Regions from separate parts of the Stenotrophomonas sp. YJH_SMC_73 genome, predicted to be linked through region 2. Evidence: predicted binding sites of a transcription regulator. Region 2 holds the regulator's gene; the other holds the start of a gene.
The links. Region 2 encodes HrcA, which represses chaperone genes, less so after heat shock. Its sites were predicted from a motif close to TTNGCACTCNNNNNNNNNGAGTGCNAA; they were not measured.
Positions count from the first base shown of each region.

Region 1 (15,035 bases), on a different contig from region 2:
GCGGCATCGACATCGATGCGCTCGAACAGCGGGCGCGCGCCGTTGCCGATCAGCCAGCCATCGAACTGGCGGCCGAAGCCGCAGTAATGCGGGTACTGGCGGTCGCCCAGCGCGAGCAGGCCGAACTGCAGGCGCGACAGGTCCAGGCGTTGTGCGAGCAGCAGCCGCGCCGCGCGGCGCGTGGCATCCGGTGGCTCGCCGTCGCCGAACGTGCTCAGCACGAGCAGCGCCTGGGAGGTGGCCTGCAGCGTCGCGGCACCGACGCGGGCCAGCGATAGCACCTGCACCGCATGACCGGACGCCTGCAGCTGCGCGGCCGCACGCCACGCCAGTTGTTCGCCCAGTCCGCTCTGGCTGGCATGCACCACCAGCCACGGCGGACTACGGCCATCGGTGGTCGTGGCCGGCAGCGCGCGGCGCAGCCCTCGCGCTGCACGCTGGCTGCGGCGGCGGTCCAGGTACAGCATCCAGCCGGTGATGAAGAACAGGCTCATGCCCAGGCTGCTGAGCATCACCACCACGCGCCCGGGCACACCGAAGTAGCTGCCCGAATGCAGCGCGAACACGCTGGTGGCCAGCTGTCCGCCCGCGCCCTGGCGTGCGTACGGGCGGGCATCGAGAACCGCGCCGCTGGCCGGATCGAGCTGCAGCAGGTCATGCGCACGGTCGTGGTGGCCGCCGCGCTGCGACGGATCACCGGCCATCACCCGCACGTTCAGCGCCTGCCCCGGCTTCTCCGGCAGGCGCAGGTCGATGAAGCCGGTGCGCACGCCGGGTAGCGCGTACAGCGTGGCCTCGATGCGATGGACGTCCAGTGCCGCGTCGGCGGCAACCGTGTGCTTTGCCGCCGGCGCCACACCGAGCAGCGTGTTGGCCGCGTTGCGGTACCAGTCAAACGACCACCACAGGCCGGTCAGCGCACTCATCAGGTAGATCAGCAGCACCCAGGTGCCGACCACCGAGTGCAGGCTCCACAGGAAGCCTCGGCCGCTGCGCGTCCACTCCACCGCCAGCCAGCTGCGCCAGTGCCACCAGCGTCGTGGCCAGCGCAGGTAGAGACCGGACAGGGTGAAGAACAGCAGCGCGATTGCACAGCTGCCGGTGATCCACTTGCCGCGCTCACCGGCAGCGAGGTGGCGATGCAGGTCCTCGACGACGTCGAAGAATGCCTGCCCGCGCAGGGCGCTGAAGCGCTCGCCGCTGTACGGATCGAAGTACACCCAGTGTTCCTTGCCGCCGGCAAAGCGCGCGACCGACGGCCGCTGTCCGGTCGCATCCACGCGCAGGCGTTGCAGGGGGCGCTCGCTGCCAGCCTGCAGCAACGGCACCAGTTCGCTGAGTGCAAGGGGATGCTGGCCGTCCGCATGGTGCTCGGCGATCTCAGCGAAGCCAGGATTGGCCGCGCGCAGCAGCTCGTCCTCGAAGGACAGCATGGCGCCGCTGAGGCCCATCAGGGCCAGGACGGCACCGGCGGTAATGCCCAGCAGCCAATGCAGTTGGAACAGGACGTTCTTGAACATCGAAGGAGAGGGGCCCGGGAGGCTGCCGCCCGCATCCTGCGCAACAGCAAATGAGAATTAGTCGCGGAATTCTCCGCGGCGCCCCGGCTGCGGTCAAGCAGGGGTTGCCGGCCGGGCTGCGCCCGGCACCCGCGGTAGTGCCGGCCGCTGGCCGGCAACAGCACAAACAGTGGATTTTTAGCAGGTAGGCGGGGTGGGTCCGGTTGCGGGGGACGCCATGAACCCGTCCATGGAGGCTCGGTCGCGCCATCCATGGCGCTCACGCCCCCTCAACCGGACCCACCCCGCCTTCGACAGTTTCCTGCGATCTGTCGGAACGGCGTTCTGCTTTGGTGGGTGCCGACCGTTGGTCGGCACGGGGTCTGATTCCGTTCTGAATATCGATATCTGACAGATGTGTCGACCAAGGTCGACACCTACCAACAGCCGCCGGAATCTGTCGAAGGTGGGGCGGTGTGGCTGTGCAGGACCGTTGGCGCCATGGATGGCGCCATCGAGCCCCCACGGACGGGTTTACGGCGTGTCCTGCACAGCCACAGCGCCCCGCCATCCCACGGAAAGCCCGCTTTGGCTGTTGCCGTTGCATTGAGCAGGGTGCAGGGCTCCAAGCCCTGCAAAAACACCCTCACTTCACCCAGCCGTCGATCTCGCCGTGGGCGAACGGCCCCAGCTTTGCCTTCACCCGCCGCCCCTGTGCATCGAACAGCACGCTGTAGGGCAGCAGGCCCTGCGTATTGCCCAGTTGCACGCTGGCATCGCCTGGCCCCGGCGTCTCGACCACGATCGGGTAGTCCACCGGTACCCGCAGCAGGAAAGCGCGCACGTCGTCCGGGGCATCCAGCGCAATGCCCAGCACCTGCACACCGTTGTCGCCCTGGGCTTCGGCGAAGCGGGCCAGTTCGGGCATCTCTTCCACGCAGGGCGCACACCAGCTGGCCCAGACATTGATCAGCAGCGGCCGGCCGGCGAAGCGGGCGCGCAGGTCCAGCGGTTGTTCCGCCAGGTCCGGCAGGATCAGCGCCGGCAAGGGATCACCCACCTGCAGGGCAGGCTTCACGGCCGTCGCTGTGGAAGCCGTCGTTGGCGCGGCCGGTGCAGACGGGCCGGGTGAGAATCGATGCCCGGCCCACAGGCCGAGGCCGGCGGCCAGCACCGCTGTCCACAGCAGCGCTGGCCGTTGCCACTTCATCGTGCGGTGCGCAGCAGCGCTTCCTCGACCACCGCCTGGGTCAACAGGGTCGGCAGCACGGTCGGCGGCGCACCCGGGCCGTACACCACGTACAGCGGCACGCCCACGGCCTTGTGCTCTTCAAGGAACGTGGTGATCTGCGGGTCGACGTTGGTGTAGTCACCGCGCATGTACACCGCGTTGGTGCGCTTGAGCAGTTCCTTGAACTCCGGCCGCGACAGCACGGCACGTTCATTGGCCTTGCAGCTCACGCACCAGTCGGCAGTCATGTTGACGAACACCACGCGGTTGTCCGCACGCAGGCGGTCCAGCAACTGCGGCGAATACTCGACCACGTTCTCGCTGGCGGCCTGTGCGGCCCGCGCCGGTGGTGCCAGCTGGGTCACGCCCCAGGCAGGAACCAGCGCGCCGATCGCCAGCAGCACGCCGAGCAGGGTCACCGCACGCGAGCCGGTCCAGCGATTGCGCTCGAACAGCCACAGGCCGAAGGCGAACAGCAGCAGGCCACCCAGCACCAGTGCCATGCCGTCCACGCCGCGCTGTTTGCCCAGCACCCACAGCAGCCACAGTGCGGTGGCATACATCGGGAAGGCCAGCACGTGCTTGAGCGTTTCCATCCACGGGCCGGGCTTGGGCAGGCGGCGTGCCAGCGCCGGCACGAAGCCGATCAGCAGGAACGGCAGCGCCAGGCCCAGGCCGAGGAACAGGAATACGGTCATCGCCTTCAGCGGCGGGGCAATGAACGCGTAGGCGATCGCCCCGCCCATGAACGGGCCGACGCAGGCGCTGCCGACCAGGCAGGCCAACGCACCGGTGAAGAAATCGCCGGCCGGCCCGCTGCGGCTGGCCAGCGACTGGCCGAGGTTGCCGATGCCACCGCCGAGGGTAAACACGCCGGACAGGCTCAGGCCCACCGCGAACATGATGTAGGCCAGCGCCGCCACCACGCCCGGGTGCTGCAGCTGGAAGCCGATGCCGACGGCGTTGCCGATCGCGCGCAGGCCCACCATCAGCGCGCCGATCACCGCGAACGCGACCAGCACGCCCAGCGTGTACCAGAGGGCATGGCTGCGTGCCCGCTCAGGGCTTTCGCCACTCTGCGCCAGGCTCAGCACCTTCAGCGACAGGATCGGCAGCACGCAGGGCATCAGGTTCAGCACCAGGCCACCGGCCAGCGCCAGCAGCAGCACCCAGACGAACGAACGGTCCGGGTTCGGGGTTGTCGCCGGTGGGCGCGTGCGCAGTGCGTTGCCATCGCGCGCGTCGGCGGCGAACTCATTGCGCGCACCCTCACTGCCGCTGGCGGCGGGAGTGGCAATGCCGTCGTTGGGGACGGTCGGCAGCAGGCGCAACGGTGCGCCGTTGGCGGATTCACGTGGCACGCCGGCGGCGGGCAGCGGGCTGATCACCTCGTTGCGCGCTGGCGCCTGGTCAATGCTGGCGGACAGCTTGCCAGCGGGAATCGACAGCTTCACCCGGCGGGTCATCGGCGGGTAGCAGATGCCATCGGTCTGGCAGCCCTGGAAGGTCACCACCAGGGTGCTGTCGACGGCATCAGTGACAGTGCGGCGCAGCGGCAGCGGCACTTCCACCTGGTTGAAGTAGACCGAGACATCGCCGAAGTGCTCGTCGCGATGCGATTGCGCGGCTGGCCAGCGCGGCTTGCCGGCCAGCACGCCGGCGCTGCCTTCCAGCTTCAGCGAGGTGCGGTCGCGATACAGGTAATAGCCGGGCGCTGGGCTGAAGCGCAGCAGCAGGGTGTTGCCGTCACTGGCGATGGCATCGAAGCCGAACGCCTGTTCCGACGGCAGCGGCAGGGCCTGGCTGTTGTTGGCCGCGCCCGGCAGGCGCAGGCCACCGCTGTTGCCGGCACCGGCCAGCGGGTTGTTGAACGGGCTGGCCGCACCGGCACGCGCGGCAGGCACCGCCGCCGCCGCACCGGCGCCCGGCAGGGTGACCTGCACCACGCGCTTCTGCGGCGGGTAGCAGACACCGGCATCGGCGCAGCCCTGGTAACGCACTTCCAGGCTGATGGTGCCGGCAGCCTCGGACGGCGTGCCGGGCAGGGTGGCCTGCAGGCGCTCGCGATAGGTCTCGACTTCGCCGAAGAAATCGTCGTGGTGCTTGTCGCCCTTGGGCATCTGCAGCGCGCCGGCATTGAAGGCCGGGTCGGCCTTGACGCTGGTGCGGTGGCGATATAGGTAATAGCCCGGTGCGATCTTGAACTGCAGTTGCACCTGGCCCCGTTCGGGGGCACTGGCGGTCAGCGCGAACGCCTGGTCCACCGGCAGCAGGTCCTTCTCATCCAGCGCGAAGGCCGGCAGCGAGAGCCACAACAGGGCGCACAAGGCGGCGCCGCGCGCAAACAGAGTCTTCAATCAGTGTCCTCCCGGGTCTGTGCCCGGATCCAGTCCAGATACGCCGGCAGGCCGGCCCGGGTTTCGACCGCGATGCACTCCGGGAGTTCATACGGATGCAGTGCGACGATCCGGGCAATTGCGTCATCGACGCGGCTCGCGGTGGTTTTCACCAGCAGCTGCAGTTCGGCGTCGGTGGTCACCTCCCCCTGCCAGCGGTAGGTCGACTGCGCGCCATCGAGGCGGGTCACGCATGCCGCCAGGCGCTCGCCGACCAGCGCGTGCGCGATGCGCTCGGCACTGGCCCGGTCCGGGCAGGTGGTCAACAGCAGCAGGACGGGATCGACGGTCGACATGACCGCCGAGTATAGGGCCGCCGCCGGGTCAGGGCCCGGCGGCGGCAGTGGACCGCTGCGTTGCGCGGTCAGTTGGCCAGCTGGCAGGTGGCCGGCTTGGCCGAGGTGAACAGGGCCGGGGTTGCCCACTCGGGGTGGTCGATGAACGGGTTGCGGTTGCCCTGGAAGCTGTAGATCACGTCATTGCGCGCACGCTCGGCATCATCCGGCGGATCGGACAGGTGCCAGTCGATCAGCGTGGACAGCAGGCCCATGTAGGCCGGCGAACTGCTGGTCTTGACGATTTTGCTGCGGTCGTCGGTCAGCTCCAGGTCCGGCTCGGACTGGCCGGTGGCCGCATCCTTGCCGCCCTCGTAACGGATCGCCATGTACATCACCGCACGCGCCATGTCGCCCTTGCGCTTGCCCCACACCTCGAAGGTGCCGGTGTTGCCGTCCGGCGTGCGCACCCAGTTGGAGTTGCCCGGATAGCCGCCGCTGCCGCCGCCCTGGCCGTTGTTGGCCTCGGTGGCGCGCTCGCCGCAGTTGGCGTCGCACTTGCCGAACGGCTTGTTGCCACGGTCGGCGTTCCACTGCGCGTCGGTCAGGTACAGCATGTGGGTGTCGGTATACGGCGCGTACGGCAGGCCCTTGTCACCGGTGGTGGTGGCAAAGCCCAGCGAGTTCGGCCAGGTGTGCTCGCGGTTGTACTTCAGGCCACTGCCACTGCCGGCGCGATCGGTCACCTTGGCGTAGCTGTGGTTGCGATATGCATCGAGGATCCTGCCGGAATTGTTCGGATCCTCGTCGGCGATTTCCAGAATGGTCCAGGTACTGGTGCCCGAGCCGCTGTAAGGGTAGGCGGTGTGGCCCTTGATGGTGGCATGCAGCGAGCAGCGCAGCTGGCTGGGGCTGCTGGTGTTGACCTTGGAGTAATAGCCGGCCGGCACGCCCGGGTTGCCCGGGTCCGGATTGCCGCCGGTGCTGGCCACGGTGAAGGCGATGCGGCTGTCGGCGGCCGGGTGCGCGCCCTGCAGGTCGGTGATGCGCGCGGCGCGGATGTCGAAGCGGCAGGCCTCACCGGCCACCAGCGCAGTGTTGGTGGACAGCTTCACGCTGCGGCCGCTGGCCGGGAAGGTCAACGGCACGCTGCCGGAGGTGCCGCAGCTCAGGGCGAAGGCGCCACTGGCCAGGTTCACCGTCTCGCTGAACACCACTTCCAGGTCGGCGGCGGCCGGGAAGGTGCTGCTGCCCTGCGCCGGGGTGGTGGTGGAGACCGACGGCGGTGTGTTCGGGCCCGGGGTTCCGCCGCCACTGAAGGTCTGGCCGTTGTTGCAGCTGCCGAAGGTCTGCCTGGCCGACTCGGCCCAGGTGAAGTGGGTGTACTGGCTGCCGCTGCCGGTCAGCTGCAGCGAGGTGCCCGCGGCCGTGCTGTTGGTCTCGGCCACCGGGATGTTCTGGCTGGTCATGCCGGCGGCAGGGCCACCGGAGGCGGTGATGGCGCCCTCGTAGCTGAGGAACTGGACCACCTTGCCGCTGGCATCAACCAGGGCGATGCCGTCGTTGGGGCCGTTCTGGATGCCGTTGGTCGGGTAGTTGACCACGGCGATGGTCGCGCTGCCGCAGCCGGCGGCGGTGCCGGCCGGGACCGGGTTGTTGGCGTAGACCGCGGCCGCCGAAGGATTGCTGCCGTTGTAGAGGTAGAGGCGGTAGCCGGACAGGTCCTCGCCGGCGGTGGCGACCACTTCGATGGCTTCGCCGACGTCACCGGCGGCGGTGCTGTCGTCGTAGTGCAGTTCGTTGATGAAAACCTCGGCCTGGGCCGGCGCGGCGGCCAGTGCCAGCAGGCAGGCGGCGGCAAGCGGGGACAGCAATCGCATCGACTACTCCTTGTGATTGGGAATGCCTGACCGAGCCTAAGGCCGATCCAGTGACACTTTGTCGTAAATGAACGTCAGATATCTGACAGTGCGACGCTTGTCACCGAAATTGTCCAAGACCGACGCCTTGGCCGAGGCGCGCGGGCGGAAAAATTTTTTCATTCCGCCCTTGAAAGGGGGCGGCGGGGCTCCATCTCTGCCCTGCTCCCGACGTTGTCGGGTTTCTTCACGTGCGGTTCTGGCACTCGCTTGGGGTGAGTGCTAACATCGCCGGACTTTTTTAGACCAATCAATCACTTAAGAGGTCTCCTATGAGCATCAAGCCGCTGCACGACCGCGTTGTGGTCAAGCCGATCGAAGCCGACGAAATCTCCGCCGGTGGCATCGTCATCCCCGACTCGGCCAAGGAAAAGTCCACCAAGGGTGAGGTCGTGGCCGTCGGCCCCGGCAAGCCGCTGGACAACGGCAACGTGCGCGCGCCGTCGCTGAAGGTCGGCGACAAGGTCATCTACGGCCAGTACGCCGGCAGCTCGTACAAGAGCGAAGGCGTCGAATACAAGGTCCTGCGCGAAGACGACGTGCTCGCCGTCATCGGCTGAGCCCCGGCGCGACCTGTTTCAACCTGATCCCAAACTCCCAGCCGCCGGGCATCGTCCGGCGCTACCAATGAGGTAAATGCAATGGCTGCCAAGGATATTCGTTTCGGTGAAGACGCCCGTTCGCGCATGGTGCGCGGCGTCAACGTTCTCGCCAATGCCGTCAAGGCCACCCTGGGCCCGAAGGGCCGCAACGTCGTGCTGGAAAAGAGCTTCGGCGCGCCGACCATCACCAAGGACGGCGTCTCCGTCGCCAAGGAGATCGAACTGGCTGACAAGTTCGAGAACATGGGCGCGCAGATGGTGAAGGAAGTTGCTTCGCGCACCAACGATGATGCCGGCGACGGCACCACCACCGCCACCGTGCTGGCCCAGGCCCTGATCCGCGAAGGCGCCAAGGCCGTTGCCGCCGGCATGAACCCGATGGACCTCAAGCGCGGTATCGACAAGGCCGTCTCGGCCGCCGTCGCCGAGCTGAAGAACATCTCCAAGCCGACCGCCGACGACAAGGCGATCGCCCAGGTCGGTACCATCTCGGCCAACTCGGACGAGTCGATCGGCCAGATCATCGCTGACGCGATGAAGGAAGTCGGCAAGGAAGGCGTCATCACCGTTGAAGAAGGCTCGGGCCTGGACAACGAGCTGGACGTGGTCAAGGGCATGCAGTTCGACCGCGGCTACCTGTCGCCGTACTTCATCAACAACCAGCAGTCGCAGACCGCTGACCTGGATGACCCGTTCATCCTGCTGCACGACAAGAAGATCTCCAACGTCCGTGACCTGCTGCCGGTGCTGGAAGGCGTCGCCAAGGCCGGCAAGCCGCTGCTGATCGTGGCCGAGGAAGTCGAAGGCGAAGCGCTGGCCACCCTGGTGGTCAACACCATCCGTGGCATCGTCAAGGTCGTGGCCGTCAAGGCCCCGGGCTTCGGCGACCGTCGCAAGGCGATGCTGGAAGACATGGCCGTGCTGACCGGCGGCACCGTGATCTCCGAAGAAGTCGGCCTGTCGCTGGAGAAGGCCACCATCAAGGACCTGGGCCGCGCCAAGAAGGTGCAGGTCTCCAAGGAGAACACCACCATCATCGACGGCGTCGGCGACAAGGCCAACGTTGATGCACGCGTGGCGCAGATCAAGACCCAGATCCAGGACACCTCCTCGGATTACGACCGCGAGAAGCTGCAGGAACGCGTGGCCAAGCTGGCCGGCGGTGTTGCCGTGATCAAGGTCGGCGCCTCGACCGAAATCGAAATGAAGGAAAAGAAGGATCGCGTCGACGACGCCCTGCACGCGACCCGTGCGGCCGTTGAAGAAGGCGTGGTTCCGGGCGGCGGCGTTGCCCTGGTCCGCGCGATCACCGCGCTGGCCGGCCTGAAGGGCGCCAACGAAGACCAGAACCACGGCATCCAGATCGCCCTGCGCGCGATGGAAGCCCCGCTGCGCGAGATCGTGGCCAACGCCGGTGACGAGCCGTCGGTCATCATCAACAAGGTCAAGGAAGGCACCGGCAGCTTCGGTTACAACGCCGCCACCGGCGAGTTCGGCGACATGCTGCAGTTCGGCATCCTGGACCCGACCAAGGTGACCCGTTCGGCGCTGCAGAACGCCGCCTCGATCGCTGGCCTGATGATCACCACCGAAGCCATGGTTGCCGAAGCTCCGAAGAAGGACGAGCCGGCCATGGGTGGCGCCGGTGGCATGGGCGGCATGGGTGGCATGGGCGGCATGGACTTCTAAGTCCACGTCCCCCGGCGGTCGTTGCCGACCCTGGTCGGCACGCCCTCCCGATGCAAGGAAGAACCCCGCCGCAAGGCGGGGTTTTTCGTTGCCCGGTTGCCGCCGCAGCAGCGCATCGCTACGCTCGGTGGCCATGCCTACCTCCTTCATCGTCGTCGACGACTTCCTTTCTCCTGCCGATGCGCAGGGGCTGCGCCAGGCGGCGCTGGGCCTGACCTATCCGGTGCAGGAGGGTGCATTCCCCGGCCGCAATTCGCAGCAGCGGCTGGAACTGGATGGGCTGTCCGGCGCGGTCTCGCGGCTGGTCAACGAACCGCTGCGGCCGGTCAACCCACTGCAGTCGCACGGCAAGTTCCGCCTTACCCTGGCCGGTGACACCGGCCGCGCCAAGGTGCACGCCGATCACTCGCACTGGTCGGGCATCCTCTACCTGAGTGCACCGGAGCACTGCGAGGGCGGCACCGAGTTCTTCCGCCACCGCCGTACCGGCACCGAGCGCATGGCCCTGGATGCAGCGGAGCTGGCCGCATTGGGCTATGCCAACGGCGGCGACATGCATCGTGACATCATCGAGCGCGACAGCAACGACGACAGCCAGTGGGAAATGACCATGCGCATCCCGATGCGTTTCAACCGGCTGGTGCTGCTGCGGCCCTGGTTCTGGCATACCGCCGGGCCAGCGTTCGGCGACCGCCCGGAGAATGGCCGGCTGGTGTACCTGATGTTCTTCGAGCAGGCGCGCTGAGCGGAGCAGGCATCCACGCGTGAGGTGGATCCACACGCCATGCATGGTTGCTCCCATCCCTCCGCACTCCCCGCCCAGGGATCATCGCGCCTTCATTCGACGAAGGCCTTCGCCGCGCCGTACTCCCACTGCCATGGCACGCCGGTATCACCCAGCACGAACGCCACCAGTGCCGGGAAGGTGGCCTCGGCCCGTACATCGTTGCCCAGGATTACCACGCAGCGTTTGTGCCGCTTGATGCACACCAGGGTGTTGCCGACCGCATCGTCGTGGCCGCCCTTGTAGAAGCCTGCACCCTGGGGGCCACGGAAGGTCACCACGCCCAGGCCCGCGGCCAGATCCCGGTGCTGCTGCGCAACGGGCAGCTCCGGCTGCAGCGTTGGGAACTGGCTGGCGGTGGTGATCGGCAGCTGCGGCCGCACCAGTTCCCTGCGCATTGCCGCAGACAGCCCATCGCCGCGCACATAACCGGCGGCGAAGTGGGCCATGTCGGTGATGGTGGTATCCATCGATCCTGCCGCCCGCACACGGCTGCGTTGATCGTGCGGCTCTGTATTGCCTTCGACGGTCCAGCCATCGGCCAGGTTGCCGGCGAAATCCGCGCGCCACGACATGCTGGTGCGCGCCATGCCGAAGCGATCGAACACGCGCTGCTGCATCAACGCACCCACATCCTCGCCCAGTCGCCCACGTTCGATCACGAACTGCAGCAGGATCAGGCCCTCGCCGGAATAGCCGTAGCGGCTGCCGGGCTCGAAGTGGAACTTCAACCGGCCATCCGGTTCGAGAAAGCCGAAGTTGGCAAAGCCGCTGGCGTGATTCAGCAGCTTTCGCGGCGTGAGCCGGCGCCAGCGTGCATCACTCGCCAGCACGCTGTAGTCGGCGTACTTTTTCGGTTCGGGCGGGTAGTCTGGCAGCGGCACGTCCAGAGCTGTGGCGATGCTGGCATCCAGATCGATCACCCCGTCCTGCGCCAGCTGTGCGACCAGGTGGCCGAAGGCCATCTTGGTGAGCGATGCGGCATACATCACGGTGTCGGTGCGCAGCGGCTCGCCTGCGGCGTTGCGTTCACCGTAGGCGGCCACATGCACCACCTTGCCGTCATCGATCACCGCCAGCGCCATCCCGCGCGCATGGGCCGCCTGCATCAGCCGCCGTGCTTCGGCATCGATGCGAGTGGGCGAGGGCACGGGTGGCGGCGCGGCCAGTACCGCCAGCGGGAGCAGCGTCAGCAACATCAGGGTGGCACGGCACATGCGTGGAACTCCTGGTGGGGCGCACGGTGATGCTACGCCGGGCTGCCGCTGGCGTCATCGCCAGATGTCAGCTGGCCTGCGGCCGGCGCAGGCAGATCCGCGCCGCGCCGGCACCGATGTCCACCTGGCCGCCGCGCATTGCATCGGCACCGAGGATCAGCGCCGGCCGGCCCTCCAGGCCGATCGCCTTGAACACCGGCAGTTCGCTGATGCGGACCTCCATCGACGGGTGCTGCCAGCCGCCGCCGGTCATGCCGGGCAGGGTGTACAGCCAGGTTGCCTGCTTGCCGCCGCCCAGGCCTTCGGTGCCCTTTTCACGCACCCGCACCCGCGCGTCGCTGCCGTCGGTGCGCAGCCCCAGTGCGCGGGCGGCTTCGGCGTTGAGGACGGTCTGTGCGGCACCGGTGTCGACCACGGCGATGGCGTCCACCGCAGGCGCGCCCAGTACAAGCGTGATGAAGCCGAACTGGCGCAGGCCGCCAGTGCGGCCGGGCAGCGCATTGGGCTGGCAACCCGGTCCTTCCAGGTTCAATCCGCCGGGTGTCCACAGCGCCAGTTGATTGCGGCCGAAGTCCCAACGGGTGTCCCAGCGCCCGGTCAGATCGTTGCCGATCAAGCCGTCGATGGCTGGATCATCATCCTTCGGCAACGATGACAGATCCACGTTCATGGCTTGGGCCTGCAGCTGCCAGCTGCCCAGCTGCCAGGACGTGCTGCGCATGCGCTGCAACCGCGCCGAAGCTGCACTCGCCCCTTGCGCCTGTGATACCTCTGCATCCGCATCCTCCAGGCCATAGCGCCGCACGACGCGGGCATCGACCAGCGTTGCCCCGGCGGCACTGTCGACCACGAAGCGCAGCGGTTCGGCGCGCCCGTCCAGCGAGACGGCCACCGCCGGATGACCGCCCTGCATCCACATCGGCAGGATGTGCGCGGCGGCGTTGGAGGCGAGCGCAGGCAAGGGAGCGGCGAACAGGGGCAACAGGAAGAGGCGCAAGGGAAGACTCCGCAGTGATCGTGGGTGACCATTGGCGCACGGCGGCGTATCGCCGGAATATCGGCGCTGATACCGTCCTGATACACAGGTGCTGGATACTGTCCGAATGAGTACTCCCATCCGTGTCATCGTCGTCGACGACGATGCCAGCATCCGCGACGCCATCGCCGACCACCTGCTGCTGCACGGCTACCAGGTACGCCTGGCGGCGGATGCGGCGGCACTGGACGTGCTGCTGCAGGCCGAACGACCGGACCTGATCATCCTCGACTGGATGATGCCCGGTGAGGATGGGCTGTCGGTCTGCCGCAGGCTGCAGGCGAGGGCGATCCCGATCCTGATGCTGTCGGCGATGGGGGCTGCACCGGACCGCGTGATCGGCCTGGAGATGGGCGCGGACGACTACCTGGCCAAACCCTTTGATCCGCGTGAACTGCTGGCGCGGGTACGCGCACTGCTGCGCCGTCAGGACAAGCTGCGCACGCAGGTGGCCAGCGAGCTGCGGTTTGATGGCTGGCGATTGCTGCCCGACCAGCGTCGCCTGTTCGCACCGGACGGTGCCGAGCTGGTGCTGAGTCGTGGCGAGTTTTCCCTGTTGCTGGCGCTGGCCGAACGTCCCGGGCGGGTGCTGGGGCGTGAGCAGCTGCTGCAGTTGAGTCGCGGAGAAGCCAGTGACAGCGTGGACCGTGCCATCGACCTCGCGATCAGCCGCCTGCGCCGCAAGCTCGGGCAGGCCGCGTCCGGGGCAGAAGCCCTCGTGCAGACACTGCGCGGGGAAGGGTATCGCTTCGACGCTGAGGTACAGGTGCTGTGAGCAGCCGGTGGTCGACCACACGCTGGATCGCGATGCTGGCGCTGGCCAGCCTGCTGCTGGCAACCCTGGTCAGTGTTGCAGTGGTGGGTTGGATGCCCCGGCCCGCGCCGCCACCGATGCGGCTGGACCATGCGATGCAGGTACTGCGTGGGGAACAGGCGCCGGCGCCACTGGGATTGCGCAGGGCGACGCAGGACGCGCCCCCCCAAGGTAGCGCCAGCGACTGGCTCGCGCAGCTGGCGGCCGCGCAGATGGGCATGCCGGCCGAGGATGTACGCCTGGCATGGACGGGGCAGGGCAGGGCGCCCGATGTGCAGGTCATCGAGGGTGGCGCGGTACTGGACGCCTCCGGTCGTGCTGGCGTGCTGAAATCACAGGCCGCGCTGCTGACCGCGATGCAGTGGCCGCCGTTTGAACTGGGGATGCGCCAGGCCGACGGCCGCTGGCGGGTGGTCGGCAGCGACCATAGTGACCTGGCGGCCTGGCGCCGCCAGGTGATGCTCGCCCTGTTGGGCGGTGCGATCCTGCTGGCGCCGTTGGCGGCGTGGGCGTCGATCCGGTTGGGGCGCCCGCTGCGGCGCCTGGCCGAAGCGAGCGCACGCGTCGACCTGCAGGCCGAGTCGCCATTGCCCGACGATGGCCCACGCGAAGTGCAGATGCTGGCCGCCGCGATCAGCACCGGTCGCGAACGCCTGCGGGTCCAGGCACAGGACATGACCCATATGCTGGCGGCAGTGGCGCATGACCTGCGCACGCCCCTGACCGGCCTGCGCCTGCGCGCCGAGTTCGCTCCCGCACCACAGGCCGCCCGGATGGTGGCGGACATCGAACGCATGGACGCGATGATCGAGCAGGTGCTGGACTATGCACGCGGCGAGCTGCAGCCCTTGCAGATGCGCTCGCTGGATCTGGCTGACCTGCTGCAGGAATGCCTGCAAGGGGCGCTGCTGCGCGGGGTCGACATTTCGCTTCAGTGCCCGGATACGCTGCCGTGGCATGGCGATGCGCTGCTGCTCCGGCGCGCGGTCGACAATCTCATCGACAACGCCGAGCGTTACGCGGGCGCCGTGGAGCTGCATGTCGCCGTGTGGGGACATGGGGTGCAGCTGGATGTGATGGATCGCGGGCCGGGTATCGCCGAAGCTGATCGTGTCCGCCTGCTGCAACCATTCCAGCGCAGCGAAAGCTCGCGCAGTCGCGCTACCGGTGGGACCGGGCTGGGACTGGCCATGGCCGCCAACGTGGCCAGGCGTCACGCAGGCGAACTGCAGCTGCTGCACCGCGAGGGCGGCGGGCTGATCGCGCGCCTGCTGCTGGGAAAGCTCCGCTGATATCGGCTGTGGTTTACACATGGCGGCTATCCGGTTATATGATTAGGCTCCTAACCATATCGTGTTAGTGAGATGATCGAAGCCAAGCATCAGGCCCTGCTGGAGGAATCGCAGCGACGCGGCCACGCCAACATCGCGCAACTGCGCCTGTGCTTCCAGCTGCTCTCGTTGTCCTCGTCGATCGATCGCGACTGCGCCGCGCGGCTGGCACCGCATGGGCTCAGCGAGGGCCGCTTCATCGTGCTGTTCCTGCTGCACGGGGCCGGTGGCACGCTGCCGCC
Region 1 is NZ_JCAFTJ010000001.1:80,131-95,165, forward strand. It holds gene AC5P8R_RS00395 (PepSY domain-containing protein) at 1-1,520, opposite strand, end outside; gene AC5P8R_RS00400 (TlpA family protein disulfide reductase) at 2,146-2,709, opposite strand; gene AC5P8R_RS00405 (protein-disulfide reductase DsbD family protein) at 2,706-5,087, opposite strand; gene cutA (divalent-cation tolerance protein CutA) at 5,084-5,422, opposite strand; gene AC5P8R_RS00415 (endonuclease) at 5,491-7,281, opposite strand; gene AC5P8R_RS00420 (co-chaperone GroES) at 7,593-7,880, shown strand; gene groL (chaperonin GroEL) at 7,962-9,611, shown strand; gene AC5P8R_RS00430 (DUF6445 family protein) at 9,745-10,356, shown strand; gene AC5P8R_RS00435 (serine hydrolase domain-containing protein) at 10,449-11,612, opposite strand; gene AC5P8R_RS00440 (retropepsin-like aspartic protease) at 11,680-12,609, opposite strand; gene AC5P8R_RS00445 (response regulator transcription factor) at 12,716-13,423, shown strand; gene AC5P8R_RS00450 (sensor histidine kinase) at 13,456-14,754, shown strand; gene AC5P8R_RS00455 (MarR family winged helix-turn-helix transcriptional regulator) at 14,827-15,035, shown strand, end outside.
Region 1: a site for HrcA is predicted at 7,520-7,546, ahead of AC5P8R_RS00420 (co-chaperone GroES). Genes of this name have one in related genera too.

Region 2 (15,035 bases):
GGTGGCGCGGCGGCTGGGTGCGACGCGGATGATGATCGTGGCTGCACCGGCCTACGCGCAGCGGCACGGGCTGCCACGCACTGCCGAGGAGCTGCAGTCGCACAACCGGCTGGATATCGGCCATGCGCGCGCGATGCAGGGCTGGCCGTTGCTGCAGGACGGGCGCGAACGCATGCTGCTGCCCAGTGGCAACGCGCGCGCCAGCAACGGCGATGCGCTGCGCCAGCTGGTGCTGGGTGGGCTGGGCATGGCGCGGCTGGCAGCATTCCAGGTGCAGCAGGACATTGCCGCCGGGCGCTTGCTGCCGGTGCTGGAGGACGCCAATCCCGGTGACCTGGAAGAGGTGCACGCGGTGTTCCTGGGGCAGGGCGGCTACCTGCCGCTGCGGGTGCGCGCGTTTCTTGATTTCCTGGTGGAGAACGTCGATCTGACGCAGCCACAGGGGTAGTGCCGGCCGCTGGCCGGCAACCTCATGATCTTCATCCACCCGCATCGGGGTGCCGGCCAGCGGCCGGCACTACCGTGCGGAAGCCGAGCCAATGCTCGGCTCGGCCGGCGTTACACCTGCAGCAGCTTGCGTGCGGCGGCGCGCGCTTCCTTGCTCACTTCCACGCCGCCGAGCATGCGCGCCAGTTCTTCCTCGCGCGCCTTGCTGTCCAGCTTTTCCACTGCGCTCTGGGTCATGCCTTCCACCGGGGCCTTGCTGACCCGGTAATGGGCATGGCCCTTCGAGGCGACCTGCGGCAGGTGGGTCACGCACAGCACCTGGCGCTTCTCGCCAAGGGCGCGCAGCTTCTGGCCGACGATGTCCGCCACCGCGCCACCGATGCCGGAGTCGACTTCGTCGAACACCATGGTCGGCACTGCATCCAGGTCCAGCGCGGCCACTTCGATGGCCAGCGAGATGCGCGACAGTTCGCCACCCGAGGCCACCTTGCGCAGGGCACGCGGTGGCTGTCCGGCATTGGCCGCCACCAGGAATTCCACGCGCTCGGCACCCTGCGGGTCGGGCTTGCCGGCGTCCTGCGGTTCCAGCTCGATCAGGAACTGGCCGCCGCCCATGCCCAGCTCGGCGATGATGCCGGTGGTGGTGGCCGACAGCTCGGCAGCGGCGGCGCGGCGGCTGGCGGTCAGCAGCCCGGCCTGCACGCGCCACGCCGCAGCGGCCTTGTCGATCTCGCCGGCGAGGCGCTGCAGGCGTTCGTCAGCACCACGCAGCTGTTCCACTTCGGCGTGCATGCGCTCGCGCTGCGCGCCCAGCTCGTCCATCGGCACACGGTGCTTGCGGGCCAGGTCGTGCAGGCGGCCGAGGCGACGCTCGTTCTCCTCGAACTGTTCCGGGTCGGCGTCGAGGTCGTCATGCACGCGGTCCAGCAGCGACAGGGCTTCGTGCAGCTGGATCGAGGCGTTTTCGATCAGGCCGTCGACCTCGCCCAGGCGCGGGTCGTGTTCGATCAGGCGCGACAGCTCGTGGCGCACCTGCTGCAGCAGGTCCAGCGCGGAACTGCCGTCGTCGCCATTGAGCTGGTTGCTGGCCGCCTGGCAGGCACTCAGCAGGGCACTGGCATGGGCCTGGCGGCGGTGGCTGGCGCCCAGCGCGGCAATCGACTCCGGTTCCAGATCCTCGCGGTCCAGTTCGCGCAGCTGGTGCTCCAGGAAGCCGATCCGGTCACTGACTTCGCCCTGCTGCGACAGCGCCAGTGATTCATCGACCAGGGCCTGCCAGGCCGCAGCGGCGCGGCGCACCTGGCGGCGCTCGTCCTCGTTGCCGGCATAGGCATCCAGCAGGGCCAGCTGTGATGGGCGTGCCAGCAGGGCCTGCTGCTCGTGCTGGCCGTGGATCTCCACCAGCAGCGAGGCCAGGTCGGCCAGCTGCGCCAGGGTCACCGGGCGGCCGTTGATCCAGGCCCGCGAGCCGCCATCGGCACGGATCACGCGGCGCAGCTGGCACTGCTCCTCGTCGTCCAGCTCGTTGTCGGCCAGCCACTGGCGCGCGGCCTGCAGCTGGTCCAGCGCGAACTCGGCCGACAGCTCGGCGCGCGCGGCGCCGTGGCGGACCACGCCGCTGTCGGCGCGCAGGCCGGACAGGAAGCCCAGCGCGTCGACCATCAGTGACTTGCCGGCGCCGGTCTCGCCTGAAACCACGGTCATGCCTGGCCCGAACTCCAGTTCGGTGGCGCGGACGACGGCGAAATCCTTGATCGAAAGATGTCTGAGCATGGGTAAGGGGGTGTCAGCAGCCGCGCAACGCTAGCACGCGCGCGCGGGAGGTCCAATGACTTGCCAAGGTGATCCGCCGCCATTATCTAGTGTCCGTGTCTCACAGGTTGATTCCATGCACGGTTCTCCCGACCAGCTTGCCCCGCGTGCGCGCCATCTGCTGCGCACGCTGATCGCGCGTTACATCCAGGACGGTGAGCCGGTCGGCTCGCAGACGCTGGCGCGCGTGGCCGGGCTGGAGGTCAGTCCGGCCACCATCCGCAACATCCTGGGTGACCTGGAAGACCTGGGGCTGCTGGCTTCGCCGCACACCTCGGCCGGGCGCGTCCCGACCGCACATGGCTACCGGGTGTTCGTCGACAGCCTGCTGCAGATGCAGCCGCCGGGCGAAGGCGAGCTGGCCCGGCTGCGCCAGGAACTGGCCGGCGGCGGCAGCACCCAGGCCCTGCTTGGCAGCGCCTCGGAGCTGCTGTCGGCGATGAGCCACTTCGTCGGCGTGGTCAGCGCCCCGCGGCGCGAGCAGTTCGCGTTCCGCCAGATCGATTTCGTGGCGCTGGACGGGCGCCGGGTGCTGGCGATCCTGGTGTTCGCCGACAACGAGGTGCAGAACCGGGTCATCGAGACCCGCCAGGAGTTCGCGCCGGGCCAGCTGGAACAGGTCGCCAACTACCTCAACGCGCATTTCGCCGGCCTGCCGATGGCCGAGATCCGCACCCGCCTGCTGCTGGAACTGCGTGATGCCCGTTCGGAGCTGGAGCAGCTGCTGGCGCACAGCATCGAGCTGGCCGAGCAGGCCCTGCAGCCGGCGGCCGATGACATGCTGGTGGCCGGGCAGACCCGTCTGATGGGGGTGCAGGACCTGTCCGACCTGGAGCGGCTGCGCGAGCTGTTCGAGCTGTTCTCCAGCAAGCGCGAGATCCTGCAGCTGCTGGAGCGCACCATCCAGGCCCCGGGGGTGCGCATCTTCATTGGCGAAGAGACCGGGATGATGCCGTTGCAGGGGGTGTCGCTGGTCACCGCCCCCTATACCGCCAATGGCCAGGTGCTGGGCGTGCTGGGCGTGATCGGCCCCAAGCGGATGGCCTACGACCGGATGATCCCGCTGGTCCAGGCCACTGCCGATGTACTCGGCGCGGCGTTTTCGCCAGCCGGGCGCACTCCTGGAACATCCGACGCTTGAAACGCAGCATCCCGCCCACACTAGGGTGGGTGGAGGCGGAGACTGACCGCCAGGGACCCAGACATGAACCACGAACATCCAGATATCGAATCCCAGCAGACTGCCGCCGATGCGGCCGCCGCCGCCGGCGTCAACGACGAAGTGGAGCGCCTGCGCGCCGAGGTCGAGCAGATCAAGGCCGATGCGCTGCGTGAGCGCGCCGACCTCGAGAACCAGCGCAAGCGCGTTGCCCGTGACATCGAGCAGGCCCGCAAGTTCGCCAACGAGAAGCTGCTGGGCGAGCTGCTGCCGGTGTTCGACAGCCTGGATGCCGGCTTGAAGGCGGCCGGCGATGACCCGCATCCGCTGCGCGAGGGCCTGGAGCTGACCTACAAGCAGCTGCTGAAGGTTGCCGCCGACAACGGGCTGGTCCTGCTGGACCCGATCGGCCAGCCGTTCAACCCGGAACACCACCAGGCCATCAGCCAGGTGCCGGCCCCAGACGCCGCCCCGGGCAGCGTGGTGACCGTGTTCCAGAAGGGTTACCTGCTCAACGAGCGCCTGCTGCGGCCGGCGCTGGTGGTGGTGGCCGCCGACTGACCCCTCCAGGGCCGGAAGGCGGGAATGTCCCGTCACCCGGCCCGACGCTGAACGCGCCGGGCGACCGGAAACACAGCGTTCGGGAGATGGCTTGAATGTTCCACGAGCCTCCCCCACATCGTATTCATCCACCGGCCGAACGGCTGGACTGACCCCAACAAGCATCCTCAGGAGTCTCCCCCATGGGCAAGATCATTGGTATCGACCTCGGCACCACCAACTCGTGCGTGGCGATCATGGACGGCGGCAAGGCCCGCGTCATCGAGAATTCGGAAGGCGATCGCACCACCCCGTCGATCGTCGCCTACACCAAGGACGGCGAAGTCCTGGTGGGCGCCTCGGCCAAGCGCCAGGCCGTCACCAACCCGAAGAACACCTTCTACGCGGTGAAGCGCCTGATCGGCCGCAAGTTCACCGACGCCGAAGTGCAGAAGGACATCGCCCACGTCCCGTACAGCATCCTGGCCCATGACAACGGCGATGCCTGGGTGGCCACCAGCGACGGCAAGAAGATGGCGCCGCAGGAAATCTCGGCCAAGGTGCTGGAAAAGATGAAGAAGACCGCCGAGGACTTCCTCGGTGAGAAGGTCACCGAAGCGGTCATCACCGTGCCGGCCTACTTCAACGACAGCCAGCGCCAGGCGACCAAGGACGCCGGCCGCATCGCCGGCCTGGACGTCAAGCGCATCATCAACGAGCCGACCGCGGCCGCGCTGGCCTATGGCCTGGACAAGGGCGACAACAAGGATCGCAAGATCGTGGTGTACGACCTGGGCGGCGGCACCTTCGACGTCTCGGTGATCGAGATCGCCAACGTCGACGGCGAGAAGCAGTTCGAAGTGCTGGCCACCAACGGCGACACCTTCCTGGGCGGCGAAGACTTCGACAACCGCGTCATCGAGTACCTGGTTGAAGAATTCAACAAGGACCAGGGCATCGACCTGCGCAAGGATCCGCTGGCCCTGCAGCGCCTGAAGGACGCTGCCGAGCGCGCCAAGATCGAGCTGTCCAGCGCCCAGCAGACCGAAGTGAACCTGCCGTACGTCACCGCTGACGCCTCGGGTCCGAAGCACCTGAACATCAAGCTGACCCGCGCCAAGCTGGAAGCGCTGGTGGAAGACCTGATCAAGAAGTCGATCGAGCCGTGCCGCGTCGCCCTGAACGATGCCGGCCTGCGTTCGAGCGACATCAGCGAAGTGATCCTGGTCGGTGGCCAGACCCGCATGCCGAAGGTGCAGCAGGCGGTGACCGAGTTCTTCGGCAAGGAACCGCGCAAGGACGTCAACCCGGACGAAGCCGTGGCACTGGGTGCTGCGATCCAGGGCGGCGTGCTGGGCGGCGACGTCAAGGACGTGCTGCTGCTGGACGTGACCCCGCTGTCGCTGGGCATCGAGACCATGGGCGGCGTGTTCACCAAGATCATCGAGAAGAACACCACCATCCCGACCAAGGCCTCGCAGGTGTTCTCCACCGCCGAGGACAACCAGTCGGCCGTGACCGTGCACGTGCTGCAGGGTGAGCGCGAGCAGGCCCGCTTCAACAAGTCGCTGGCCAAGTTCGACCTGTCCGGCATCGAGCCGGCTCCGCGTGGCCTGCCGCAGGTGGAAGTGTCCTTCGACATCGACGCCAACGGCATCCTGCACGTGTCGGCCAAGGACAAGAAGACCAACAAGGAACAGAAGGTCGAGATCAAGGCCGGTTCGGGTCTGTCCGAGGAAGAGATCGCACGCATGGTCGCCGACGCGGAAGCCAACCGCGAAGAAGACAAGAAGTTCCAGGAGCTGGTGCAGGCCCGCAATCAGGCCGATGCCCTGATCCACGGCACCCGCAGTGCCATCACCGAGCACGGCAGCAAGGTCGGCGGCGATGTCATCGGCAAGGTCGAGGCGGCCCTGGCCGACCTGGAAACCGCGATGAAGGGTGACGACAAGGCACAGATCGAAGCCAAGTCGAAGGTGCTGGAGGAAGCCGGCCAGTCGCTGTTCGCCGCTGCTTCGGCCGACCAGGGCGGTGCCCCGGGTGCCGACGCCGGCAACGCCGGCAAGGCGCAGGACGACGTGGTCGACGCCGAGTTCACCGAAGTCAAGGACGACAAGAAGGCCTGATCCGGACCGACACGGGACGCTGGCCATCAGCGTCCCGTTGTCGCATCAGGGTCCTGACCGCCCACCGGCGTGTCGGGGCGCCCGACGCAAGAGCGGACCTGGTTCCGCTCTTCCGCTTTGACGAATCCCGACTTTCCGGAACCAGATTCACCATATGAGCAAGCGCGATTACTACGAAGTGCTGGGCGTTGCCCGCACCGCCACCGACGACGAGCTGAAGAAGGCCTACCGTCGCTGTGCGATGAAGTTCCACCCGGACCGCAACCCGGGTGATGCGGCGGCCGAAGCCTCCTTCAAGGAGTGCAAGGAAGCCTACGAAGTGCTGTCCGATGGCAACAAGCGCCGCATGTACGACAGCCACGGCCACGCTGCGTTCGAGCACGGCATGGGCGGTGGTGGTCCGGGCGGCCCGGACATGAACGATATCTTCGGCGATATCTTCGGCAACATTTTTGGCGGTGGCGGCGGTGGGCCGCGCCAGGCCCGTCGCGGCGCCGACATCGGCTACGTGATGGAGCTGGACCTGGAAGAAGCGGTACGCGGCGTCGAGCGCCGCATCGAGATCCCGACCCTGGCCGAGTGCGGCGACTGCGATGGCAGTGGCTCCGAAGACGGCAAGGTCGAAACCTGCAATGTGTGCCATGGCCGCGGCCAGGTGCGCATCCAGCGCGGCATCTTCGCCATGCAGCAGGCCTGCCACAACTGCGGCGGCCGTGGCCAGATCATCGCCAAGCCCTGCAAGACCTGCCACGGCAACGGCCGTGTCGAGGAAGACAAGGTGCTGTCGGTGAAGGTGCCGGCGGGCGTCGATACCGGCGACCGCATCCGCCTGCAGGGTGAAGGTGAGGCCGGTCCGGCCGGTACGCCGCCGGGTGACCTGTACGTGGAAGTGCGCGTGCGCGAGCATGCGATCTTCCAGCGCGATGGCGACGACCTGCACTGCGAAGTGCCGATCCGCATCTCGCAGGCAGCGCTGGGCGACACCGTGCGCGTGGCGACCCTCGGCGGCGAAGCGGAAATCCGCATCCCGGCCGAGACCCAGACCGGCAAGCTGTTCCGCCTGCGCGGCAAGGGCGTGCGTTCGGTGCGCAGCCGCAGCGAGGGCGACCTGTACTGCCGCGTGGTGGTGGAGACCCCGGTCAACCTCACCAACGAACAGCGCAAGCTGCTGGAGCAGTTCGAAGCCACCTTTGTCGGCGAGGAAGCACGCAAGCATTCGCCGAAGTCGGCGACGTTCATGGATGGCGTGAAGGGCTTCTGGGACCGGATGACGTCCTGAGTTTTTCAACCGAAGCGTTGAGCGGTAGCGCCGGGTCATGCCCGGCGTTTTCGTTTGCGATCAGCGGAAAAACGCCGCGGGCGTCTGCCCCAGTTGGCGCTTGAACATGCTGGTGAACGCGCTGGGGCTGTCGTAGCCCATCGCCAGCGCCACATCGATGACCTTGTCGCCGACTGCCAATCGCTCCAGGGCGGCCAGCAGGCGCGCCTGCTGCCGCCACTGCCCGAAGGTCATGCCCAGTTCGCCGGCGAAATGGCGCTGGATGGTCTTCACGTCCACCTGCAGCGCCTGGGCCCAGTCCTGCAGCGTGGCGTCGTCGGCGGGATGCTTCTGGATGTGCTGGCAGATCCTCTGCAGGCGCGGGTCGGTGGGCGAGGGCAGGTGCAGCGGCAGCACGTCCATGCGGTGCAGCTCGTCCAGCAGCAGGCGCACCACGCGACCGTCGCGGCTGTCGTCCACGTGCGCGGACTCGATCAGGCTGGCCGCCAGCAGTAGTTCGCGCAGCAGCGGCGCCACTTGTACTGCGAACGCCCCATCCGGCAGTTGCGGTGCAAAGTCCGGTTCCACGTACAGGCTGCGCATGTGCACCTCGGCGATGCAGTCCACCGCATGCACCATGCCGGCCGGAACCCAGATCGCGCGGGTGGAGGGCACGACCCAGCGGCCACCGTCCGCGCGCACCACCATCAGGCCGGACATGGCGAAGACCAGTTGGTGACGGCGATGCCGGTGTGGCGCGATGTGGGTACCGGGCGGGTAGTGCCGGGCGCGGCTGGTCACCGGGCGGTGTACCGGCACTTCGTTCCACGGCGCGGTCTCGCGGATCGGGCAGGGAGTGTCCTTTTTGCGATAGGCCATGACCCGAACGCGGCAGAAGGGAGTGGGGGCCCACCGTAGCATGCGTGGCTCGCCCCCAACCTGACTGTGTCCATGTCGACCCTGGCTTCTCCCGCAACGACCTCACGCCCGGTGGCTCCCGGCGTGCTGGCCGCCATCTCCACCTCCCATGTCGTCAACGACATGATGCAGTCGCTGATCCTGGCCATCTATCCGGTGATCAAGGGCGGCTTCAACCTCAGCTTCACCCAGATCGGCCTGATCACGCTGACCTACCAGCTCACCGCGTCGATCTTCCAGCCGTTGATCGGCATGGCCACCGACCGCCGCCCGGCACCGTACTCGCTGCCGATCGGCATGGCCTCGACCCTGTGCGGCATGCTGCTGCTCGGCTTTGCGCCGAACTACGCGGTGGTGCTGATGGCTGCGGCGATGGTCGGCATTGGTTCGGCCATCTTCCACCCGGAGGCCTCGCGCATCGCCCGGCTGGCCTCGGGCGGTCGCCATGGCTTCGCGCAGTCGGTGTTCCAGGTGGGTGGCAACTTCGGTACCGCGCTGGGGCCGTTGATCGCTGCGGCCGTGATCGTGCCGTATGGCCAGCGTGCCGCATCATGGTTTGCCGGCGCCGCGCTGATCGGCATCGCGCTGCTGACCTATGTTGGCCGCTGGTATGCACTGCACCTGGGCACACCGCGTCCGGCCAACACCGCGTCTATGGCCCCGCGGCATTCGTCGCGCACCGTGGCCAAGGTGCTGGCGATCCTGCTGGTGCTGATCTTCAGCAAGTACTTCTACATGGCCAGCATCGGCAGCTACTTCACCTTCTACCTGATCCACCACTTCGGCATTCCGGTGGCACAGGCGCAACTGCATCTGTTCGCGTTCCTGGTGGCGTCTGCCGCCGGTGGTTTCCTCGGCGGCCCGCTGGGTGACCGCATCGGCCGCAAGCCGATCATCTGGACCTCGATCCTCGGCGTGGCCCCGTTCGCGCTGATGCTGCCGCACGCCGATCTGCTATGGACCACAGTGCTGGCAGTGCTGATCGGCTTCGTGCTCTCCTCGGCGTTCTCGGCCATCGTGGTGTACGCGCAGGAGATGATGCCGCACCGCATCGGCATGGTGTCCGGCCTGTTCTTCGGCTTTGCATTCGGCATGGGCGGGCTTGGCGCGGCCGTGCTGGGCATGCTGGCAGACAGGACCAGCATTGAATTCGTCTATCAGCTGACCGCGTTCCTGCCACTGCTGGGCATCGTCGCGGCGTGGCTGCCGCCATCGCGGCCTGCTGCTCACTGAGGGGGTTGGGTTTGCAGGGCTTGCAGCCCTGCACCTGCAGAGGCAACGTCAACAGCAGAAGCGGGCTATCCGTGGGTTGGCGGGGTGGGTCCGGTTGCAGGGGACGCCGTAAACCCATCCCTGGGGGCTTGGCCGCGGCATCCATGCCGCGGACACCCCTGCAACCGGACCCACCCCGCCTTCGACAGTTTCCTGCGATCCGTCGGAACGGCTCTTGGGGTCAGATCCGTTTTCCGAAGGAAAACGGATCTGACCCCGATTTATTTCGGTATCCCACAGATGTGCCGACCAACGGTCGGCACCCACCAACAGTCGCGGGAATCTGTCAGAAGCGGGGCGGTGTGGGTGGGCAGGACCGTTGGCGCCATGGATGGCGCCATCGAGCCCCCATGGGTGAGGGCGCTTCGCTTGCGAAGCACTGCTTCGCAAGCGCCCGAACGCACAGCCGCCAGCGGCTGGGCCGGACCCCGGAGGGGGGTTTACGGCGTGTCCTGACCACCCACACCGCCCCGCCATCCCACGGAATGCGGCTCTTGATCTTGCTTCGGCTTCGCCTTCGGCAGGTGCAGGGCTGCAAGCCCTGCCGAAAACTCCCTTGGGCGTAGAATGCGGCCATGAGCGAATCCCTTGATAACCACCTGGTCCACGGCCGCCGCCAGCGGCCGGATGGGCCGTCGCCGATCGATGTCATCTCGGTCCAGTCGCAACTTGTGTACGGCCACGCCGGCAACAGTGCCGCCGTCCCGCCGATGCGCGCACTGGGCGTGCGCGTCGCCGAAATCCCGACCGTGCTGCTGAGCAATGCGCCGTTCTACGACACTACGCGGGGCCGCGTGCTGCCCGCCGACTGGTTTGCCGACCTGCTGCTGGGTACCCACGAGCGTGGCCTGCCGCAGCGGGCGAAGATGCTGGTGTCCGGCTACTTCGGCAGCACCGCCAACGGTGCGGCCTTCGCCGACTGGCTGGACAACATCCTGCCGGCCTGCCCACAGCTGCGTTACTGCCTGGACCCGGTGATCGGTGATACCCATACCGGACCCTACGTGGAACCGGGCCTGGAAGCGATCTTCGCCGAGCGCCTGCTGCCGCACGCCTGGCTGGTGACGCCCAATGCCTTCGAACTGAATCGCCTGACCGGCATGCCGGCACTGGCCGAGGCCGATGCCATCGCCGCCGCGCGCACGCTGCTGGATCGTGGCCCGCACTGGGTGATCGCGCACAGCGTAGGCGGCAACCCGGGTGAGCTGGTCACCCTGGCGGTCGGGCACGAGGAAACCTGGCGCTGGACCTCACCGCTGCTGCCGGTGGACGTGGCCGGTACCGGTGACGTGCTGATGTCGCTGGTGGTGTCGTTCCTGCTGCGCGGTGAGTCGATGCAGCAGGCGATTTCGCGCGCGATTGCCGGCACCCATGCGGCGCTGGAGGCGACCCTGGACAACGGCTTCGAGGAGTTCGACGTGATCGCTGCCGCGCCGGCGGCGCTGGCCGAAGGAACGCGCTTCCGCGCTGAACGCGTGGCATGAGCGGCCTGGATCCACGCACGCCGCGCACGGTCGGCATCGTCGGCAGTGCTGGTGCCTATGGGCGCTGGCTGTGCCGCTTCTTCCAGCAGCACCTGCAGCTGCAGGTGATCGGCCATGACCCGGCCGACCCGGACTCGCACACGCCGGAACACCTGCTGGCGCAGGCCGATGTACTGGTGTTCTCGGCACCGATCCGGCACACGCCGGCGTTGATCGCCGAGTACGTGCGGCAATCGGCGGGCCGCGAGCAGGGCAGGCTGTGGCTGGATGTGACCTCGGTAAAGGAGGCACCGGTGCAGGCGATGCTGGCCTCGCAGGCCGAAGTGGTCGGACTGCACCCGATGACCGCGCCACCCAAGGCGCCGACCCTGAAGGGGCGGGTGATGGTGGTCTGCGAAGCGCGGCTGCAGCACTGGCGGGCATGGGTCGATATGCTGTGCACCGCGCTGCAGGCCGAGTGCGTGCGCGCGACGCCGCAGCACCACGACCAGATGATGGCGCTGGTGCAGGCGATGGTGCATGCCACCCACCTGGCGCAGGCAGGCGTGCTGCGCCAGTACCAGCCGCAGCTGGGCGATCTGGCCGCGATGATGCCGTACCGTTCGGCGTCGTTCGAGCTGGACACGGCGATCATCTCGCGCATCCTGTCGCTGAATCCGGCGATCTACGAAGACATCCAGTTCGGCAACCCGTACGTGGCGCCGATGCTGGAGCGGCTGGTGGGGCAGCTGCAGGCCCTGCAGGTGCAGGTCGGACAGGGCGACGACGGCGCACGGGCTGCATTCCGTGAGCAGCTGCTGTCAGCCAATCGCAGTGCCTTCGGCGAGCAGGCCCTGGCGGATGGCAACTACACGTTCGAACGCGTGGGGTATCTGCTGGCCGATCTGACCGAGCGCAACGCGCTGTCGGTGCACCTGCCGGAGGACCGGCCTGGCTCGCTGCGCGAGCTGTTGAACGTGTTCGAGCAGCATGGCATCAGCTTGGCTTCGATCCATTCCTCGCGCACGCCCGGCGGTGAAGTGCACTTCCGCATCGGATTCGTGGCCGGCAGCGATCCGGCGGCGATCACCCGGGCCGCGGCCGACGTGGACGCCAGCGGCATCGGACGGGTGCTGGGCTGAATTCATCCACAGGCGGTGTGGATGGTTTCTGAGCAAACGTGTGGATAACCCTGCGCAGCCCTTGTCAGGCAAGGCTGTCAAGATGCTTGGTGAAAAATTGATCACGCCTTCTTGTGGAGTCGAGCATTGCTCGACTGCCCTTGGCAAAGCGCGTGTCGACCGAGGTCGACACCTACCAGAGCAGGGCGACACGGCCAGTGCCCACCAAGGTGGGCAGCGCTAGATCATCAACCGCAGTTCGCCGCCGCTGGTGGTGAATTCGCGGCCATTGCGAACCAGATGACGCCCGTCATCCAGCTCGTAACGCGGCGTGGATTCAGAGTGATGCCCGCTGCCATTCGCCTCGGGCTTGAACTCGATGATGATGTGGCTTTCGCCATTGCTGTCGACTGCAGGGAACTGACGGAACGACATCGCGTACCTCCTTCAGCGGATGCTGCTGATGCGAGGCCAGCTTGGTCCGGCCGATGTTAGCCGGCCGTCATCAATCGATGAACTGCAGTCGTGCCAGTTCAGCGTACAGTCCGCCTTCGGCCAGAAGCTGGGCATGGGTACCTTCGGCCACGATGCGGCCCTGGTCCATCACCACGATGCGGTCGGCCTTGAGCACGGTGGCCAGGCGGTGGGCGATGACCACCGTGGTGCGACCGGCCATCAGCCGCTCCAGCGCCTGCTGCACGCTGTGCTCGCTCTGTGCGTCCAGCGCGCTGGTGGCTTCATCGAGCAGCAGGATCGGCGCGTCCTTCAGCAGTGCGCGGGCAATCGCCACGCGCTGCTGCTGGCCACCGGACAGGCGCGCACCGCGTTCGCCCAACTCACTGTCGTAGCCCTGCGGCAACGCGCGCAGGAAGCCATCGGCCTCGGCCGCACGCGCGGCAGCTTCGACCTCGGCGTCACTGGCCTGCAGGCGGCCATAGCGGATGTTGTCGCGCGCACTGGCCGCGAACAGCGTCGGCTGCTGCGGCACCAGCGCCAGCTGCGCGCGCAGCTCGGCCGGATCGACCTGGCGTACGTCGATGCCATCCACGCAGATGCGGCCGCTGGCCGGATCGTGGAAGCGCAGCAGCATCGACAGCACCGTGCTCTTGCCCGCGCCCGACGGGCCGACCAGGGCCACCGTCTCGCCCGGGCGGACATGCAGGTTGAAGTGGTCCAGCGCGGCCTGGTCCGGACGTTGCGGATAGTGGAACACCACGTCGTCGAACTGGATTTCGCCGCGCAATGGTTGCGGCAGAACGTGCGGCTGCGCCGGTGCACGGATCTCGATGTCTTCCTGCAGCAGCTCGCCAATGCGGCCCATGCCACCGGCTGCACGCTGCAGTTCGTTCCACACTTCGGCCAGCGCGCCCACCGAGCCGCCGCCGATCAGCGCGTACAGCACGAACTGCCCCAGCGTGCCGGCACTGAGGCGCCCGTCGATGACATCGTGCGCGCCCAGCCACAGCACGCCAACGATGGCGCCGAACACCAGCAGGATGGCGCTGGCGGTGACCAGCGACTGCGCACCGATGCGTCGGCGCGCGGCGCCGATGGCATCGCCCAGTGCCTTGTCGAAGCGTCCGCGCTCGTAAGGCTCGCGTGCATGTGCCTGCACCGTGCGCACGGCGCCCAGCGTCTCGCTGGCCAGGCTGTTGGCATCGGCGATGCGGTCCTGGCTGCTGCGTGCAACCGTGCGCAGCTTGCGCGCGCCGATGATGATCGGCAGTACCGCCAGTGGGATGCCGAGCAGCGACCATGCCGCCAGCCTGGGGCTGGTGACGAACAGCATGGCCAGGCTGCCGACCACGGTGACGCTGCTGCGCAGGGCGACCGACATGGTCGAGCCGACCACGCTGCGCAGCAGTTCGCTGTCAGCGGTCAGGCGCGAGACCAGTTCGCCGCTACGGCTGCGGTCATGGAAACCGGCACCGAGCTGGATCAGGTGTGCGTACAGGCGGCTGCGCAGGTCGGCCACGACTTTTTCGCCAAGCAGCGACACGAAGAAGAACCGTGCGGCCGTTGCCAGTGCCAGCACCACCGCCACCAGCATCAGCAGGGCGAAGGCACGGTTGATCTGGCCACCGCTGGTGAAGCCGTGGTCGATCATCTGCTTCACGGCGGGGGGCAGGCTCAGCGTGGCGGCCGAAGAGACCGCCAGCGCCAGCAGCCAAGCGGTGAACAGCCCGCTGTGGCGGCGCACGAACGGCCACAGCGTCCTCAGGCTGCCGAGGCGGCGCAGCGGTGGGGCCGAGGCGGGGGCGTCGTCCTTGTCAGTCATCCTGGTCGTCGTCTTGTATGCGGATACGGTCACGGGTGGCGTCGCGCAGGCGGATTTTCAATGCATCGACCTGATCGGCCGGCAATTCGACCCGCAGGCACACGCCGTTGGCATCGAACTGTTCATCGCGCTTCACGGCGCCGAAGCTGGGAAGGGTGGCATGCAGGGTGCCCAGATCCTCGAAGCCGGCCAACAGCTGCAGCCGGGCCATCGCCACCAGCGGCAAGCGCGGGGCGGTACGCAGGCATTCGGCGGCGGCGCCACCGTAGGCGCGCACCAGTCCACCGGCGCCCAGCTTGATGCCGCCGAACCAGCGCGTCACGACCACCATCACCCGGTCGAAGCCCTGGCCGTCGATCGCAGCCAGGATCGGCCGCCCAGCGGTGCCGGCGGGCTCGCCATCGTCACTGGAGCGGTAGTCCTGGCCGTGCCGGTAGGCCCAGCAGTTGTGGGTTGCGTCGGCTACGGCCACCTGTTGCAGGAACGCCAATGCTGCCGCGGCGCCATCGATCGGCGCGGCATGGGCAATGAAGCGGCTGTGTTTGACTTCCAGCGTGTGGCTTACCGGCTGGGCGAGGGTATCGGGCATTCCCGCCATTCTACGGGGTCGCCGGAGGTCACTGCCCGCTTCAGTCGTCCAG
Region 2 is NZ_JCAFTJ010000007.1:24,928-39,962, forward strand. It holds gene AC5P8R_RS12665 (LysR family transcriptional regulator) at 1-448, shown strand, start outside; gene recN (DNA repair protein RecN) at 559-2,220, opposite strand; gene hrcA (heat-inducible transcriptional repressor HrcA) at 2,336-3,400, shown strand; gene grpE (nucleotide exchange factor GrpE) at 3,464-3,979, shown strand; gene dnaK (molecular chaperone DnaK) at 4,162-6,084, shown strand; gene dnaJ (molecular chaperone DnaJ) at 6,239-7,363, shown strand; gene AC5P8R_RS12695 (AraC family transcriptional regulator) at 7,424-8,221, opposite strand; gene AC5P8R_RS12700 (MFS transporter) at 8,294-9,493, shown strand; gene pdxY (pyridoxal kinase) at 10,108-11,016, shown strand; gene AC5P8R_RS12710 (prephenate dehydrogenase) at 11,013-12,137, shown strand; gene AC5P8R_RS12715 (hypothetical protein) at 12,357-12,551, opposite strand; gene AC5P8R_RS12720 (ABC transporter transmembrane domain-containing protein) at 12,622-14,394, opposite strand; gene AC5P8R_RS12725 (IMPACT family protein) at 14,387-14,983, opposite strand; gene AC5P8R_RS12730 (hypothetical protein) at 15,024-15,035, opposite strand, start outside.